2 regions of the Pseudomonas sp. S30_BP2TU TE3576 genome follow, and region 1 is predicted to be linked to the other one. Evidence: riboswitches for the same ligand, from Rfam matches in the RefSeq annotation. Region 1 holds a riboswitch; the other holds the start of a gene.
The links. A riboswitch is a leader RNA that binds a small molecule or an ion and turns the genes downstream of it on or off. The one in region 1 is predicted to bind cobalamin.

Region 1 (7,556 bases):
CAGTGCAAAAGAAGCCCGACAAGTGCTCCAGTGGGAAAACCTGCTCAATGCGCCGGGGGCCCGGGAAAGTCTGGTGGGACGCTGGTTGTACGAGCACTGGTTCCTCGCCCACCTCTACTTCAAGGATGGCGAGCCCGGGCATTTCTTCCAGTGGGTGCGTTCGCGCACGCCCAGCGGCCAGCCGATTGACCTGATCAACACCCGGCGCCCGAACGATGACCCGGGCACGCAGTTTTACTACCGCTTGTGGCCGGTGCAGGGCGTGATCGTGCACAAGACCCATATCACCTATCCGCTGAGTTCGGCGAAGCTGGCGCGGGTCAAGTCGCTGTTCTACAGCGGTAACTGGCAGGTCAACGCATTGCCGGGCTATGGGCCGCAAAGCCGGGCCAACCCGTTTGCCACCTTCGAAGCGATTCCGGCCCAGGCGCGCTATCAGTTCATGCTCGATAACGCCGAGTACTTTGTGCGCACGTTTATCCGTGGGCCGGTGTGTCGTGGCCAGATCGCCACGGACGTGATCCGCGATAATTTCTGGGCGCTGTTCCAGGCGCCCGAACACGACCTCTACATCATCGACCCGAACTATCGGGGACAGGCCACGCCGTTGCTGGCAATGCCGGGGCAGAACGATGATGTCGGCAGCGTCCTCAGCCTGTGGCACGACTACCGCGACAAGCGTAATGAATACGAAGCCTTGCGCCGGGACAGCTACGCCGATCAGCCGGCGCCGAGCTGGTCGACCCTGTGGGCGGGCAATGACAATGCGTTGCTGAGTATCTTCCGCCATTTCGACAGTGCTTCGGTGACCAAAGGCCTGATCGGCGACGTGCCGCAAACGGTGTGGCTGTTCGACTATCCGCTGCTGGAGCGCACCTACTATCAACTGGCAGTCAATTTCGATGTGTTCGGCAACGTGTCCCATCAGGCCCAGACGCGGCTGTATTTCGACCTGATCCGCAATGGTGCCGAGCAGAACTTCCTGCGCCTGATGCCCGCCGATTCCCGGGATGGCTACCTCGACGATTGGTATCAGAACAGTGGCAAGTTCAAGATGTGGCTGGACTACGAGACCATCGATAACGACAAGCCAACGGCACTGAATCTGAACCCGCAGGACCCCAAGCGAGATTTCGCCCGGCAATTGCTCTCCCGCTATGGCGACCTCAATGCCAGGCCAGATCCGATCAACCGCTGCGACGGTGCCTATTGCTCGCGGCCGAACATTGATCCGGGCCTGCAAAGTGCCGAGCAGGCGCTGAGCCGCCTGACCTCGCGTCCGGCGGCCGGGTTGAAAGTGATTGATCAACTGCCGGAAGCGACCATGCTGCGTATCGAAACCAGCAGCGGCAAGCGTGAGATCTACAGCCTGCTGCGCAACCGTGCTCACAGCAACGTCGCGTTCCTGCTCGGCGAATCGCTGCGCTATCAGCCGGGGCTCGACACCCTGACGATTTTCCCGGGTGTGCTCAGCAGCTATCCGAACTTCATGTTCAACATTCCGGCCGAGCAAGTGCCGGCGTTTGTGGATGCAATGGAGAACGCCAGGGATACCGACAGCTTCGAGAAAATCGTCGAACGTTGGGGGATACGTCGCAGTCATCCGCAATTCTGGCCGTATTTCCATGACCTGAGCCGCTACATCCAGGAAACCAATCCGGTGGAAGAGGGCGTGCTGGACATGAATCGCTACGAGAACCTCTGAAAAACCACGGATCCCCTGTGGGAGCGGGCTTGCTCGCGAAAGCGGTGTGTCAGGCGCAATTGATTTGCCTGACACGACGCCCTCGCGAGTAAGCCCGCTCTCACAATTCTTTCCCGACAAAAATACTAGGACTTTGTCCGGCGCGTTGATTGGCGTAAACTGCGCCCAAGCCTGCGAGGAGTTTCCATGACCGCTATTACCATTACTGACGCCGCCCACGATTATCTGGCTGATCTGCTCTCCAAGCAGAACACCCCGGGTATCGGCATCCGCGTCTTCATCACCCAGCCTGGCACCCAGTACGCCGAAACCTGCATTGCCTACTGCAAGCCGGGCGAAGAAAAACCCGAAGACACCGCGCTGGGGCTGAAAAGCTTCACCGCGTACATCGACCACTTCAGCGAAGCCTTCCTGGACGATGCCGTTGTCGACTACGCCACCGACCGCATGGGTGGCCAACTGACCATCAAGGCGCCAAACGCCAAAGTACCGATGGTCAACGCCGACAGCCCGGTCAACGAGCGCATCAACTATTACCTGCAAACCGAGATCAACCCGGGGCTGGCCAGCCACGGCGGCCAGGTCAGCCTGATCGACGTGGTTGAAGACGGCATCGCTGTCCTGCAGTTCGGCGGTGGTTGCCAGGGCTGCGGCCAGGCCGACGTGACGCTGAAGGAAGGCATCGAGCGCACCTTGCTCGAGCGTATTCCCGAGCTCAAGGGCGTTCGCGACGTAACCGACCACACGCAGAAAGAAAACGCCTACTACTAATAAGGTGTTCGCTGCGAAACGAAAAAACGGCGCCCCGTGAGCGCCGTTTTTTATGGGGCATTGGAAACCTGTGGCGAGGGGGCTTGCCCCCGTTGGGCTGCGAAGCGGCCCCGGCTTTTAAAACGGGCGCACAGATTTTGCGACGGCTACGCCGCCGAACGGGGGCAAGCCCCCTCGCCACAGGGTTGGTGGTGAATCAGGGTCTGTAAAGATGCGCATGCCCCGCGCGATACAGCGATGACTCGCTGAAATGGTCACTGCCCAGCACCCGACCCACCAGAATCAACGCCGTACGGCGAAAGCCTTTCGCCTCAACCTTCCCGGCAATATCCTCAAGCGTTCCCACCACCCAATCCTGATCCGGCCAGCTCGCGCGATGCACCACCGCAATCGGGCAATCGGCACCGTAATGCGGCACGAGCTCTTCAACGATCTTCGGCAGGTGATTAACCCCCAAATGAATCGCCATGGTCGCACCGTGCTGCGCCAGGCTGGAGAACTCCTCTCCGGCTGGCATGGCGGTTTTGTCGGCGTAGCGAGTCAGGATCACGCTCTGTGAAACGTCCGGCAGCGTCAGTTCGGCGCCCAAAAGGGCCGCGCAAGCTGCCGTTGCGGTGACACCGGGCACGATCTCGAACGCAATGCCCAGCTCACGCAGATAGCGAATCTGCTCGCCAATGGCGCCGTACAGACTCGGATCGCCGGAGTGCACTCGGGCCACATCCTGGCCTTTGGCGTGGGCGCTCTTGATCAGGTCGATGATCTGTTCCAGGTGCAGTTCGGCGCTGTTGACCACCTGTTCGGCACAATGACCTTCCAGTACGGCGGCCGGCACCAGAGAGCCGGCATAAATGATCACCGGGCAGCTGCGAATCAGTCGCTGGCCCTTGACGGTAATCAGTTCGGGGTCGCCGGGACCTGCGCCAATGAAGTAGACGGTCATCGTCGGTTCCTGTGGGAAAAAGGGGGATGAACAGGGCTTCAGATGAAGATTGTTCATGATCAATGGCGGGGATTATCGGGGTTTTTATGCCGCGCCGGCCAATGCCAGGGTCGCCTGGGCATATTTTTGTCGTGGGATCAGCAGTTTTGCCGGGGCCTGGGCCAGTTGTTCGGCCAGGGCCAGCGCGGCGCTTTCCGCCACGCCGTAGCAACCGGTGCGCTCAAACGCTATCTGCGATTGATGACTGAGTTGCTGCTCATAAGCGGCAAGTTGCTGGCTGCTGAAATACATCAATTCCAGGCCAAGCTGCTTCGCCAGTTCGATCAGTGCAGGTTCGTTGCGCTTCAAATCGATGCTGGCCAGGGCCTTGATCTCATGAAGCGGGATCTGATGCGCTTCCAGCGCCTGGTCGAGCAGCGCCCGCAGCGTGCTGACAGGGCAGCCCCGCTGGCAGCCCAGGCCGACCACCAGGGTCGGCGCTGTGCTGGCAGCAGTCATGCGTGGTATTGACCATCGCTTTTGCGGCGGAACAACCAGGCGCTGATCAGGCCCAGGGCCAGCCAGAATGCCACGTTGGTCAGCTGCGAAGCGATTTTGAACTGGGCTTCCAGTGCTTGCGGAGCGAGCATCGAATGCACCTCCGGTTGCGGTGCGCCAATCACATGGGGAACGGCGAGGATCGCCACACCGAGGACTTTCATCAGCCAGTGACGGCTGAACACAACCAGGGCGATACCGACGGCGGTGGAGGCGGCGGTGCCGATCCACCACAGTTGCCGTTGTGCCAGATCGGCGGCGGCAGTGCCGGGCAATTCAGGTGGCAGGCCGAGCGTCGGTGCGAGCACGAAGGTCGCATAACCGGCCAGGCCCCAGAGCAGGCCTTGAGAGGTTTTGGTCGGTGCACGCAAGGTGTACAGGCCGGCCAGCATCAGGGCGAAACCGACGGCCACCACCAGGTTGCCGCCAGTGGTCGACAGCACACGCTGCCAGCCGTCTTCCGGCTCCCAGGCTTGCGCATCGTGGGTGTGAGCAGCCATGGCGCCATCGGCGTGCTGGTGAACTTCAACGGCGGCCGGTTCGGCTTTTTCGTAGGTCTCGGCCTGCAAAATCAGCGGCGCGACCCAGAAGCTTTGCAGCAGGGTCAACAACAGGGCGGCCAGCAGTCCGGTGAAGCCTGCGGTTTGCGCAATACGCTTGATCATGTCAACAGCTCTCAGTGGCACGGGAACGCGGAGCTGTGACGGGTATCGTGGGCGGCATTGTGCACCGCTTCGATGTGCGAGAAACCGGCGAAATAGACAAGACAGGCGCCCAGGATCGACGCGCAGACGGCGGCGGTCAGACGTTGGGCCAGGGTAGAAGTGGTGCTGGTGGTGATGTGGCCGGTGCTGCTGATGATCGACATGGCGTATCCCTCTGGTCTGTCAGCGGGGAATAAGAGCGCATGCAAAAAACTGCACGACCAGGCGCGCAGCGTTTCAAACAGCGCCCGCCCACCGCGGGTTTGTTGGTTCAGTGATCGTACTGGTCACTTTGTGTTGCGGGCCGGTCTCCGGGCTCACGAGGGGCGCAGGCCTCTGCCTGTTCCTGAAAGCATCACCTTCCCATGCCGTAGTGGCACAGTGGATCTGATGCTTCGCTCGCTTACCGTTGCGGGGGCAGCACCGGACTGACATGGCTTAAGAGTAAAGCACATGATTCACCGGTTTCCCGTTTCACCCTGTGAAGGGCACCCGTAACAAGGCGTGTAGGAGAGCATGGGAGGGGGTTGGGCGTCAATTGGCAAGGGTTCTCAACTGTAAACCGAGTCGCTTTCTTCGCGAGCAAGCCCGCTCCCACACTTGACCCTTTTCCCCTGAAAGAACCCGATCAAATGTGGGAGCGGGCTTGCTCGCGAAGGGCACACCGCAGAAGTCACGTGAACATTGACCCGCCCCAAGACCATGCGTAGCCTTGCGCTTTCGAGGTTCTTCGGCGTTTGCCGAAGCTAAGAAGGGAACGCGGTCAATGCCGCGGCTGCCCCCGCAACTGTGAACGGTGATGTTCGCTGCCACGCCACTGCAGGCTCAATCCATGAGTCCGGCGGGAAGGCGCAGCGAATGCCAGGCTCAAGGCTGGCACACCGTCAGCCAGGAGACCTGCCTCGACACAGATTCTCACTTTCAACCGGGCGGGGTGATCCGGTGGCGAACTCTTCAGGCACGCGCGCCCGCGTTGCCGGTTGTCGTCCCGTATGCCCGCCAGCTTAGCCAAAGGGCATCCGATGAAAACACTGGCCAAACTCCCCGTCACTATCGTCACAGGCTTTCTCGGCTCGGGTAAAACCACGCTGCTGCGGCACATGCTCGACAACGCCCAGGGCCGCCGCATCGCGGTGATCGTCAATGAATTTGGCGAGTTGGGCATCGACGGCGAAATTCTCAAGCAATGTTCCATCGGCTGTACCGAAGAAGAGGCCAACGGCCGAGTCTATGAGCTGGCTAACGGCTGCCTGTGCTGCACCGTCCAGGAGGAGTTCTTCCCGGTGATGCGCGAACTGGTGGCCCGTCGCGGCGATCTCGATCACATCCTGATCGAAACCTCGGGCCTGGCACTGCCAAAGCCGCTGGTGCAAGCCTTCCAGTGGCCGGAAATCCGTAGCGCCTGCACGGTTGACGCGGTGATCACCGTGGTCGACAGCCCGGCTGTCGCCGCCGGCACGTTCGCCGCATTCCCCGATCAGGTCGACGCCCAGCGCAAACTCGACCCGAACCTGGACCACGAATCGCCGCTGCACGAGCTGTTCGCCGACCAATTGGCCAGCGCCGACCTGGTCATCCTCAACAAAACCGACCTGATCAACCCGGCAGACCTGGCCCGCGTGCGCCTGGAAGTCGCCGAAGAATTGCCGCCTGCGGTGAAAATCGTCGAAGCCAGCAGCGGTCGCCTGCCGCTGGACGTGCTGATCGGCCTGGGTGCCGGCTCCGAAGAACACATCGACAGCCGTCACAGCCACCACGACCATCATCACGATGGCGACGACGATCATGACGACCACGATCACGACGCCTTCGATTCGATCTCCATCGAACTGCCCCAGGCCGACGAAAGCCTGCTGATGGACGCGCTGACCCAACTGGTAGTCCAGCACGGCATCTTGCGGGTCAAGGGTTTTGCGGCGATCCCGAACAAACCGATGCGCCTGCTGATCCAGGGCGTGGGCACGCGTTTCGACAAGCATTTCGACCGCCAGTGGGGCGCCGAAGAAGCGCGCATCACCCGCCTGGTGTTGATTGGCCAGGAACTGGACGCCACTGTTCTCGAAGCGCAATTGCGCGCCGCGCTCAGCGTGTAAGCCATGCACCTGCTCAGGACCCAGCCCGGCGGTTTCGTGTCGGATGACAACATCGCCGACCTTGGACAAACCCCCGCCGACCTGGTGGTCCTGTGCAGTGGCGATTCCAGCCTGGCGCTGCTCGCCGAAGCGGCGCAGCAGTTGCCCGGCGATTACCCGAGCGTGCGCCTGGCCAACCCGATGCAGGTGCAGAACCATGCCTCGGTCGACTTGTACGTCGATGAGGTTCTGCGTCACGCCAAGGTGATCCTGATTTCGCTGCACGGCGGCATCGCCTATTGGCGTTACGGTATCGAGCGTCTGGTTGAACTGTCGCAGCGCGGCGTGCAGGTGATTCTGGTGCCGGGCGATGATCGCCCGGACCCGGAGCTCAGCGACCTGAGCACGGTCGGCGCCGAGGATCGCGATCGGCTCTGGCAGTTTCTGCGTCAGGGCGGCATGGGTAATGCGCTGAATTTTTTCCGCTGCCTGGCGAGCCGCTGGCTGGCACGCGATTACACCTGGGGCGAGCCGCAAACCCTGCCACGCACGGCGATTTACCATCCGCACAAACACTCTGCCGCACTGAGCGACTGGCAGGCCGACTGGCACGCCGATCAATCCGTGGCGGCGGTGTTGTTTTACCGCTCGCATTTGCAGGCGGCGAACACTGCTTTCATTGATGTTTTTTGCCAGCGATTGCAGGCGGCGGGGTTGAATCCGTTGCCGATTGCGTTGGCCAGCCTGAAAGAACCCGGTTGCCTTGGCGTGGTCGAGGACTGGCTGGATGAGGCCAGCGTCTCGGTGATCCTGAACACCACGGG
Region 2 (7,556 bases), 4.4 Mb from region 1:
GGTTTTACCCAGCAGCGCGTAAGTCAGCGCCACCAGACGCGCAGGAATGTAATTGAGGACGTCGTCGATCTTTGCCGCCGCCCAGCCGAAGCGTTCGAATCGCTCGTTGCGATAGCCCCACATCGCATCCAGCGTATTGCTCAGACGGTAGAGCACCACGCCCGGCGCGCCGGCCACGGCAAACCAGAACAACGCCGCGAACACCGCATCGCTGCCGTTTTCCAGTACCGACTCGGTGGCGGCACGGGCGACTTCGGTTTTATCCAGATCACTGGTTTTACGACTGACCAGATAACTCACGCGTTTGCGTGCTTCATCAAGATCATCCCCGCGCAAGGCCGTGGCTACAGGCGTGACATGCTCACCGAGGCTGCGCATGCCCAGGGCGCTATAGAGCGCGAGAATCTCGACGATCCAGCCAACGTACGGCGCCCAGGAGAATGCCGTGACCAACAGCACCAGCGGCAGCACGGCGATCACCCACGCGGTGACGCCATGGCTGCGCCAGCCTCGACCGCCGCCGTTGAAACGTTGCTCGATGCGCTCGGCAAAACGGCCGAACGCCACCAGCGGATGCCAGCGCTTGGGCTCGCCCAGCAGCGCATCCAGCGCAACCGCGGCGACACTCAACAACGCCATACTCATTGACTCACTCCCCAAAAGTTTTCGTACAGCAATTCCTGCAGCGGACGCGCCTGCGCCCAGCCTTCGAGTACCAGCATCGGCGCCGGATAGAACTCCCTCACCGGCCCCAGGCACAGCACCGCCAGCGGTTTGGCTCCGGGTGGCAACTTCAACAGATCGGCCAGGGCTTGCGGCTCGAACAGCGACACCCAGCCCATGCCCAGCCCTTCCACGCGGGACGCCAGCCACAGGTTCTGGATCGCACAGGACAACGAAGCCATGTCCATTTCCGGCAAGGTGCGGCGCCCGAAGACATGCCGCTCGCGGTCGTCCATCAGTGCGGCGACCAGCACCTCGGCGCAATCGCTGATACCTTCAACCTTGAGCTTCATGAACTCATCGCTGCGCTCGCCGAGAGCCTCGGCGGTGCGAATGCGCTCTTCTTCCACCAGGGCCTGGATTTGCCCACGCAAGGCGCGATCGCTGATGCGGATGAAGCGCCAAGGCTGCATCAAGCCCACGCTCGGCGCCTGATGCGCGGCCTCGAGCAGACGTCGCAGCAATTCGGGCTCGACCGTACCGCCGCTGAAGTGGCGCATGTCGCGGCGTTCAGCGATGGCGCGGTAGACCGCTGCGCGCTCGACTTCGGAGAATGCGTTGTCGGTCATGGCCTCTTCGCGGGCAAGCCCGCTCCCACATTTAAAAGTGAGCTGTTTGAAGAAACGCGATCCCCTGTGGGAGCGGGCTTGTTCGCGAAAGCGGCCTCAAGGCTCGGCGCAAACAGCGCGGCAATCGCCGTGGGATTGGACGGAAAATAAAAGTGCACGTAGGAGGCGGTCATCCGCCCGTCACGGTAAACCGCCTCTGCTCCACGCCCGCCGTTAGGGCTCGTGCCACGGGCAATCGGCACCCGTTCAGTAGTGGTCAGCGAATGGTGATAGGTGTGCCCGCGCAGCGAACCTTCCGGCAGTTCCACCGCTTGCAACGCCAGCGCTGCCAGACGCTTTTGCATGACCGCATCGCCGGCCAGCAAGCCAACGAGTTCGGCACGAGTGCCCTCGACATCGGTCAGGGCGTCGAGCAGATACAGCATGCCGCCACACTCGGCGAGCAAGGGTTTGCCGGCGGCGTGGTGCGCGCGGATCGCCTCGAGCATCGCGGTGTTTTGTGCCAGTGCGACATGGTGCAGTTCCGGGTAACCACCCGGCAGATACAGGCTGTCCGCCTCCGGCAACGCACTGTCGCGGATCGGCGAAAAGAACGACAGCTCGGCACCCATCGCCCGCAGCAAATCCAGGCTCGCGCCGTAGGTGAACGCAAAGGCTTCGTCACGGGCGACAGCAATGCGCACACCGGCCAGCAGCGGTTCGACGACGATGGCATCGGGGGCGGCAAACTCGACTGCCGGTGGCAGCGCGACCTCGCAACTGCTGGCCAGGGCATCGGCTGCCGCATCGAGGCGCAGGTCAAGATCGTTCAACTCACTGGCTTGCACCAGCCCCAGGTGTCGGCTCGGCAATTCGATCCCGGTTTCCCGGGACAGCGCGCCGTACCAGCGCAAACCTTCCGTCAGGCTGCCTTCGAGCAGTTGCGCGTGGCGCAGCGTGCCGACACGATTGGCCAGCACCCCGGCGAACGGCAAGTCCGGCTGATAACGCGCCAGCCCCAAGGCCAGTGCGCCAAAGGTCTGGGCCATGGCGGTGCCATCGATCACACCCAGCACCGGCACACCGAAATGTCGCGCCAGATCGGCGCTCGACGGCGTGCCGTCGAACAGCCCCATGACGCCTTCGATAAGGATCAGGTCGGCTTCAGCGGCGGCTTCCCACAGCAGCCGGCGACTTTCCTGCTCGCCGACCATCCACATGTCCAGTTGATACACCGGCGCACCGCTGGCACGTTCGAGGATCATCGGATCGAGAAAGTCCGGACCGCACTTGAATACGCGAACCTTGCGCCCCTGATTGCGATGCAATCGGGCCAGCGCCGCGGTGACGGTGGTCTTGCCCTGGCCGGAGGCCGGCGCGGCAATCAGTACCGCCGGGCAATGACGAGGCGTGTTCACAGCTCGACGCCTTTCTGCGCTTTGATCCCGGCCTGGAAGGCGTGTTTGATCATGCCCATTTCGGTGACAGTGTCGGCCATCTCGATCATTTCCGGTTTGGCGGCACGACCGGTGACCACCACGTGTTGCATCGGCGGTCGGGCCTGCAGGTCGCTGAGCACCTGATCGAGATCGAGGTAGCCGTGCTTGAGGGCGATGTTCAGCTCATCCAGCACCACCAGACCGATGGACGGATCGCGCAACAGTTCCCGGGACACCGCCCAGGCGGCTTCGGCGGCGGCGATATCGCGCTGACGATCCTGGGTTTCCCAGGTAAAACCTTCGCCCATCACGTGAAAGCGCACCTGCTCGGGAAAGCGTCGGAAGAACAACTCTTCGCCCGTACTGTTGCGGCCCTTGATGAACTGCACTACGCCGCATTGCATACCGTGCCCCATGGCGCGGGCGAGCATGCCGAAGGCCGAACTGCTCTTGCCTTTACCGTTGCCGGTCAGCACCAGCAACAGGCCGCACTCGTTCGGCGAATTGGCGATGCGCTCGTCGATCACGGCTTTTTTGCGCTGCATGCGCGCCAGGTGGCGTTCGTCACGATCGGGGGTATCAGTCATGGGGGAGCTCTCCGTTGAGGCTGGAATAACGGCGGGCAGGCACAACAATAGAAGGCAAAAAGCCTGGCATCGCCCACCGTGATGCCGCTGGATGAATCAGGCCGGTCTCCGGGCTCATGAGTGGCCGCGGGGCCAGACTGTGCGCCTTCCCGCATCAAATCGACACAGTGGCACCAGACACAGTTTTCACTCATTTACCGTTGCGGGGGCAGCGCCGGAATTGCGGGCCTTCGACTAGAAGAAGAACTCACTCACCGGCTTCCCTGTTTCACTCTGTCGACCCAAGCCACAGAGCACCTGAAACAAGCCGCGAAGGTTAGAGGGTTGGGGGTGGAGCGTCAATTAAAGCCGGGAGGCCACCTGCCGAATAACTGCTGTCAATCAATAAACTGACGCCAATCTTGTGCCACGCTCTCAGCAGTGATATCAAAGAGCCACAACCCCACAACACAATAACAAGGGTGAGCCCATGCAAGGCATGATCATCAGCAATCCAAAGCTGGAATTCCTGCGCCCGGTGCTCGAGCACTGGTTCGAATGCATCGACCGCTATAACGCCGTCCGCGGTGATGGCGACACACCGTACTGGCACGACGAAAAAGCCAATCTCGGATTGCTGTCTGCCGCAGCCTGGATGGCCGAGATGGTCACGCTGCAACAGACACCAACCCGTAAACAGACCGAAGAAGGCGAACGCAACAGCCGCGCCGACCTGTTCCTCGCCTCGCCCGAAACCCGCGCCTACATCCAGACCAGCCAGCGCTGGCCACGGGTCAACAGTCTCAATCTGACCCAGGCCCTGCTCGATATCGCCAGCGACGCAAAGCGAGTGAGCCATGCCAGCGACCTGAAGCTCGGCTGCCTGTTCGTCGCCCCGCAAAAAGCCCAGCAAGGCGCCACGCCGGAAGAACTCCAGGACATGGTCGACGACCTGCAGAAGGAACACACCTGCGCTGTGGCCTGGTATTTCCCTTACGCCTATCGCAAGTTGCGCAACGAAGCCGGCAACTATCACCCCGGCATTGCGGTTCTGTTCAAGGAAGCACGCGGCTAAGGGTTGAACCATCGGATGGCTATGCTTCTCTATGATTAGAACAAGGCATTCATAGGGAACATCAGCATGCGCACGCCCCCGCTCGTTCTCGTTATCGCGCTCTGCGGAGGGCTCGCCGCTTGTGGCGAGACCTCCAGGCTGCAAGTCTCCGACGGCACCGGCCCGTCACCTCAACTACCAGAACCCAACAAGACCCTGGTTCCGACCGTGAACATTGCACCTGCCATTGGCTGGCCGGAGGGTGCAAAGCCCATCGCTGCCAATGGCACCCAAGTGGCCGCTTTTGCCGAACACCTGGATCACCCGCGCTGGCTTTATGTGCTGCCCAATGGCGATGTGCTGGTGGCGGAAACCGCCGCACCACCCAAACCCGAAGACGGTAATGGCATTCGCGGTTGGGTCATGAAGAAAGTCATGGGGCGTGCCGGCTCTACCGTGCCCAGCCCGAACCGCATCACGTTGCTACGGGACAAGGATCACGACGGCATCGCGGAAACCCGAACCGTGTTTTTGGAAAACCTCAACTCGCCGTTTGGCATGACACTGGTCGGCAAAAATCTGTACGTTGCCAATACTGATCGCTTGTTGCGATTCCACTATGAAACCGGCGACACGGCGATCAAGTCGCAACCCGTCAAAGTGGTCGATTTGCCCGGCGGCCCGCTGAACCACCACTGGACCAAAAACGTCATCGCCAGCAAGGACGGCAGCAAGCTCTACGTCACCGTGGGCTCCAACAGCAACGTCGCCGAATACGGCATGGACAAGGAAGAAGGTCGCGCAGCGATCTGGGAAGTGGATCGTGCCACCGGCCAGCATCGCATATTCGCCTCCGGCCTGCGCAATCCCAACGGCATGGCGTGGGAACCGCACAGTGGCGCGCTGTGGACCGCGGTCAACGAACGGGATGAAATCGGCAGCGACCTGGTGCCGGACTACATCACCTCGGTGAAGGACGGCGGGTTCTATGGCTGGCCGTTCAGTTACTACGGGCAGCATGTCGACATTCGCGTCGAGCCGCAAAACCCGGACCTGGTGGCCAAGGCCATTGCCCCGGACTACGCGCTCGGCCCGCACACGGCATCCCTTGGCCTGACCTTCGCCGAAAACAGCAAGCTGCCGGCGCCTTTCACGCAAGGGGCATTCATCGGTCAGCACGGCTCGTGGAACCGCAAACCCCACAGCGGCTACAAAGTGATTTTCGTGCCGTTCAGCACCGGCAAACCTGTGGGAAAACCGGTTGACGTGCTCACCGGCTTCCTCAACGACAAGGAACAAGCGATGGGTCGCCCGGTAGGCGTGGTGATCGACCAGCAAGGCGACCTGCTGGTGGCCGATGATGTGGGGAACAAGGTGTGGCGGGTTTCGGCGGCTAAATAAACGCCCAACTGCCAACCTCTACCCAATGTGGGAGCGGGCTTGCTCGCGAAGGCGTCATAACATTCAACATCAATGTTGACTGTCAATCAGCTTTCGCGAGCAAGCCCGCTCCCACAGGGTTCAGCGTTTGCGACAGAGAGTGAGCCCATCACCCAACGGCAACAACGACAGATCCACCCGCGCATCGTCTTTCAAGGCTCGGTTGAGCGCCTGGATCGCTCGGGTGTCTGCACTCTCGGGACTGGCCTCGAGTACGCGCCCGCTCCACAGGGTGTTATCGAATACCGCCAGCCCTGCGACCCGCAGCAAACGCAGGGCGTGTTCCAGATAACCTGGGTAGTTGGCCTTGTCGGCATCGATGAATACCAGGTCGAACGACTCGCCCTGCCCTTGTCGCTCAAGCTCGGCCAGGGTTTCCAGTGCCGGAGCCAGACGCAGGTCAATCCGCCCGGCGAGCCCTGCTTCTTGCCAGTACCGTCGCGCGATGGCGTTGTAGTCGCCGGCGATATCACAGCAAATCAGCGAACCGTCAGCGGGTAATGCTGCCGCCATGCACAGCGCGCTGTAACCGGTAAAGGTGCCGACCTCGAGCAAGCGCCTCGCCCCTGTCAGCTTCACCAGCAAAGCGAGAAACTGTCCCTGCTCGGGCGCCACCTGCCAACGCGCCATCGGCAGCGCCTGGGTCTCATCGCGCAAGCGCTTGAGCAGTGGCGTTTCGCGCAGGGAAACATCGAGCAGGTATTGGTACAGGGCATCGTCGAGATTGAGCGTGCGAGCAGTCATGACAACCAGCTCCGGAAGTTATGGATTGCGCGCCAAATGTTCAGGCTGCAGAACACGTTTTGCGCTCAGATAAGCCTTTTGCCAATAGGCTTTGGACAGGCTATCGAGCTTCACAGTGCCGCCGGTGGCTGGTGCGTGGACGAAACGTCCTTCTCCCACGTAGATACCGGCATGACTGACCTGGGAACCACCATTGGTGGCGAAGAAAATCAGGTCACCGGTTTGCAGGCCTTCCTTGCCCACACTCGCCGCTTGCATCGAGATCATCTCGCGAGTGGTGCGCGGCAAGGAAATGCCGGCGACATCGCGGTACACGTAAGCGATCAAACCACTGCAATCAAATCCGGAATCCGGCGTGTTGCCACCCCAGCGATAAGGTGTACCCACCAGGCCGAGCGCACGAAACAGCACGTCTTCCGCCTCGGGCGAAAAAGCTTGTGAGGAGCCAAATACGATGGGAGCGCGAACCACCGGCGCAGGAGGCGGTGTGCGGCTGGCGCAGGCACTGAGCAGCGCGGCGAAGAACATGATTGCGAGGCGAGCCGACGTCGTCATAAGCAGAGCATCCTGATCAGGCTGCGGCGTTTTTCCTGCCGGGAGTGCAGAAAAGAAAACCGCCTGCGCGTGACGCAGGCGGTTTGCCATCATTAATACATCAGGATTCTAGCGGCTATGCTGCAAACTTCAAGTAAGACTTTAAGTTCGCCTTATAAAGTGTCCGCTTATTTACGTGCGGTAACGATTGGCGAGGCGTTGGGTGCCATTGCCAGGGCGCGCTTGGCTTCGATGAAGGTCTTGCTCCAGTAGCTGTCGCCCAGGCTATCGATTCGCACACCACCGCTACGGCGGCTGCTGGAGTGGATGAACTGGTTGTCACCCAGGTAGATCCCGGCATGACTGACACGGCCGCGACGACCATTGGTTGCGAAGAACAGCAGGTCGCCCGGTTCCAGCTTGCTGCGCGAGACCAGCGGAGCGTCCACGTTGATCATTTCGCGGGTGGAGCGTGGCAGGTTCATGCCCGCTTCTTCGCGGAACAGGT

Region 2: linked by a shared signal. The riboswitch ahead of cobO (cob(I)yrinic acid a,c-diamide adenosyltransferase) and the one ahead of cobW (cobalamin biosynthesis protein CobW) in region 1 are both predicted to bind cobalamin.

The regions. Positions count from the first base shown of each region.
Region 1 covers NZ_JBNDLK010000001.1:5,760,005-5,767,560, forward strand. The annotation lists gene ABIA48_RS26375 (fatty acid cis/trans isomerase) at 1-1,705, shown strand, start outside; gene nfuA (Fe-S biogenesis protein NfuA) at 1,892-2,476, shown strand; gene cobM (precorrin-4 C(11)-methyltransferase) at 2,673-3,419, opposite strand; gene ABIA48_RS26390 (cobalamin biosynthesis protein) at 3,504-3,917, opposite strand; gene ABIA48_RS26395 (CbtA family protein) at 3,914-4,621, opposite strand; gene ABIA48_RS26400 (CbtB domain-containing protein) at 4,633-4,824, opposite strand; cobalamin riboswitch at 4,946-5,171, opposite strand; cobalamin riboswitch at 5,367-5,579, shown strand; gene cobW (cobalamin biosynthesis protein CobW) at 5,683-6,753, shown strand; gene cobN (cobaltochelatase subunit CobN) at 6,757-7,556, shown strand, end outside.
Region 2 covers NZ_JBNDLK010000001.1:1,401,815-1,409,370, forward strand. The annotation lists gene cbiB (adenosylcobinamide-phosphate synthase CbiB) at 1-645, opposite strand, end outside; gene bluB (5,6-dimethylbenzimidazole synthase) at 642-1,292, opposite strand; gene ABIA48_RS06350 (cobyrinate a,c-diamide synthase) at 1,289-2,689, opposite strand; gene cobO (cob(I)yrinic acid a,c-diamide adenosyltransferase) at 2,686-3,297, opposite strand; cobalamin riboswitch at 3,380-3,613, opposite strand; gene ABIA48_RS06360 (hypothetical protein) at 3,767-4,351, shown strand; gene ABIA48_RS06365 (PQQ-dependent sugar dehydrogenase) at 4,418-5,731, shown strand; gene ABIA48_RS06370 (class I SAM-dependent methyltransferase) at 5,852-6,514, opposite strand; gene ABIA48_RS06375 (C40 family peptidase) at 6,533-7,069, opposite strand; gene ABIA48_RS06380 (C40 family peptidase) at 7,237-7,556, opposite strand, start outside.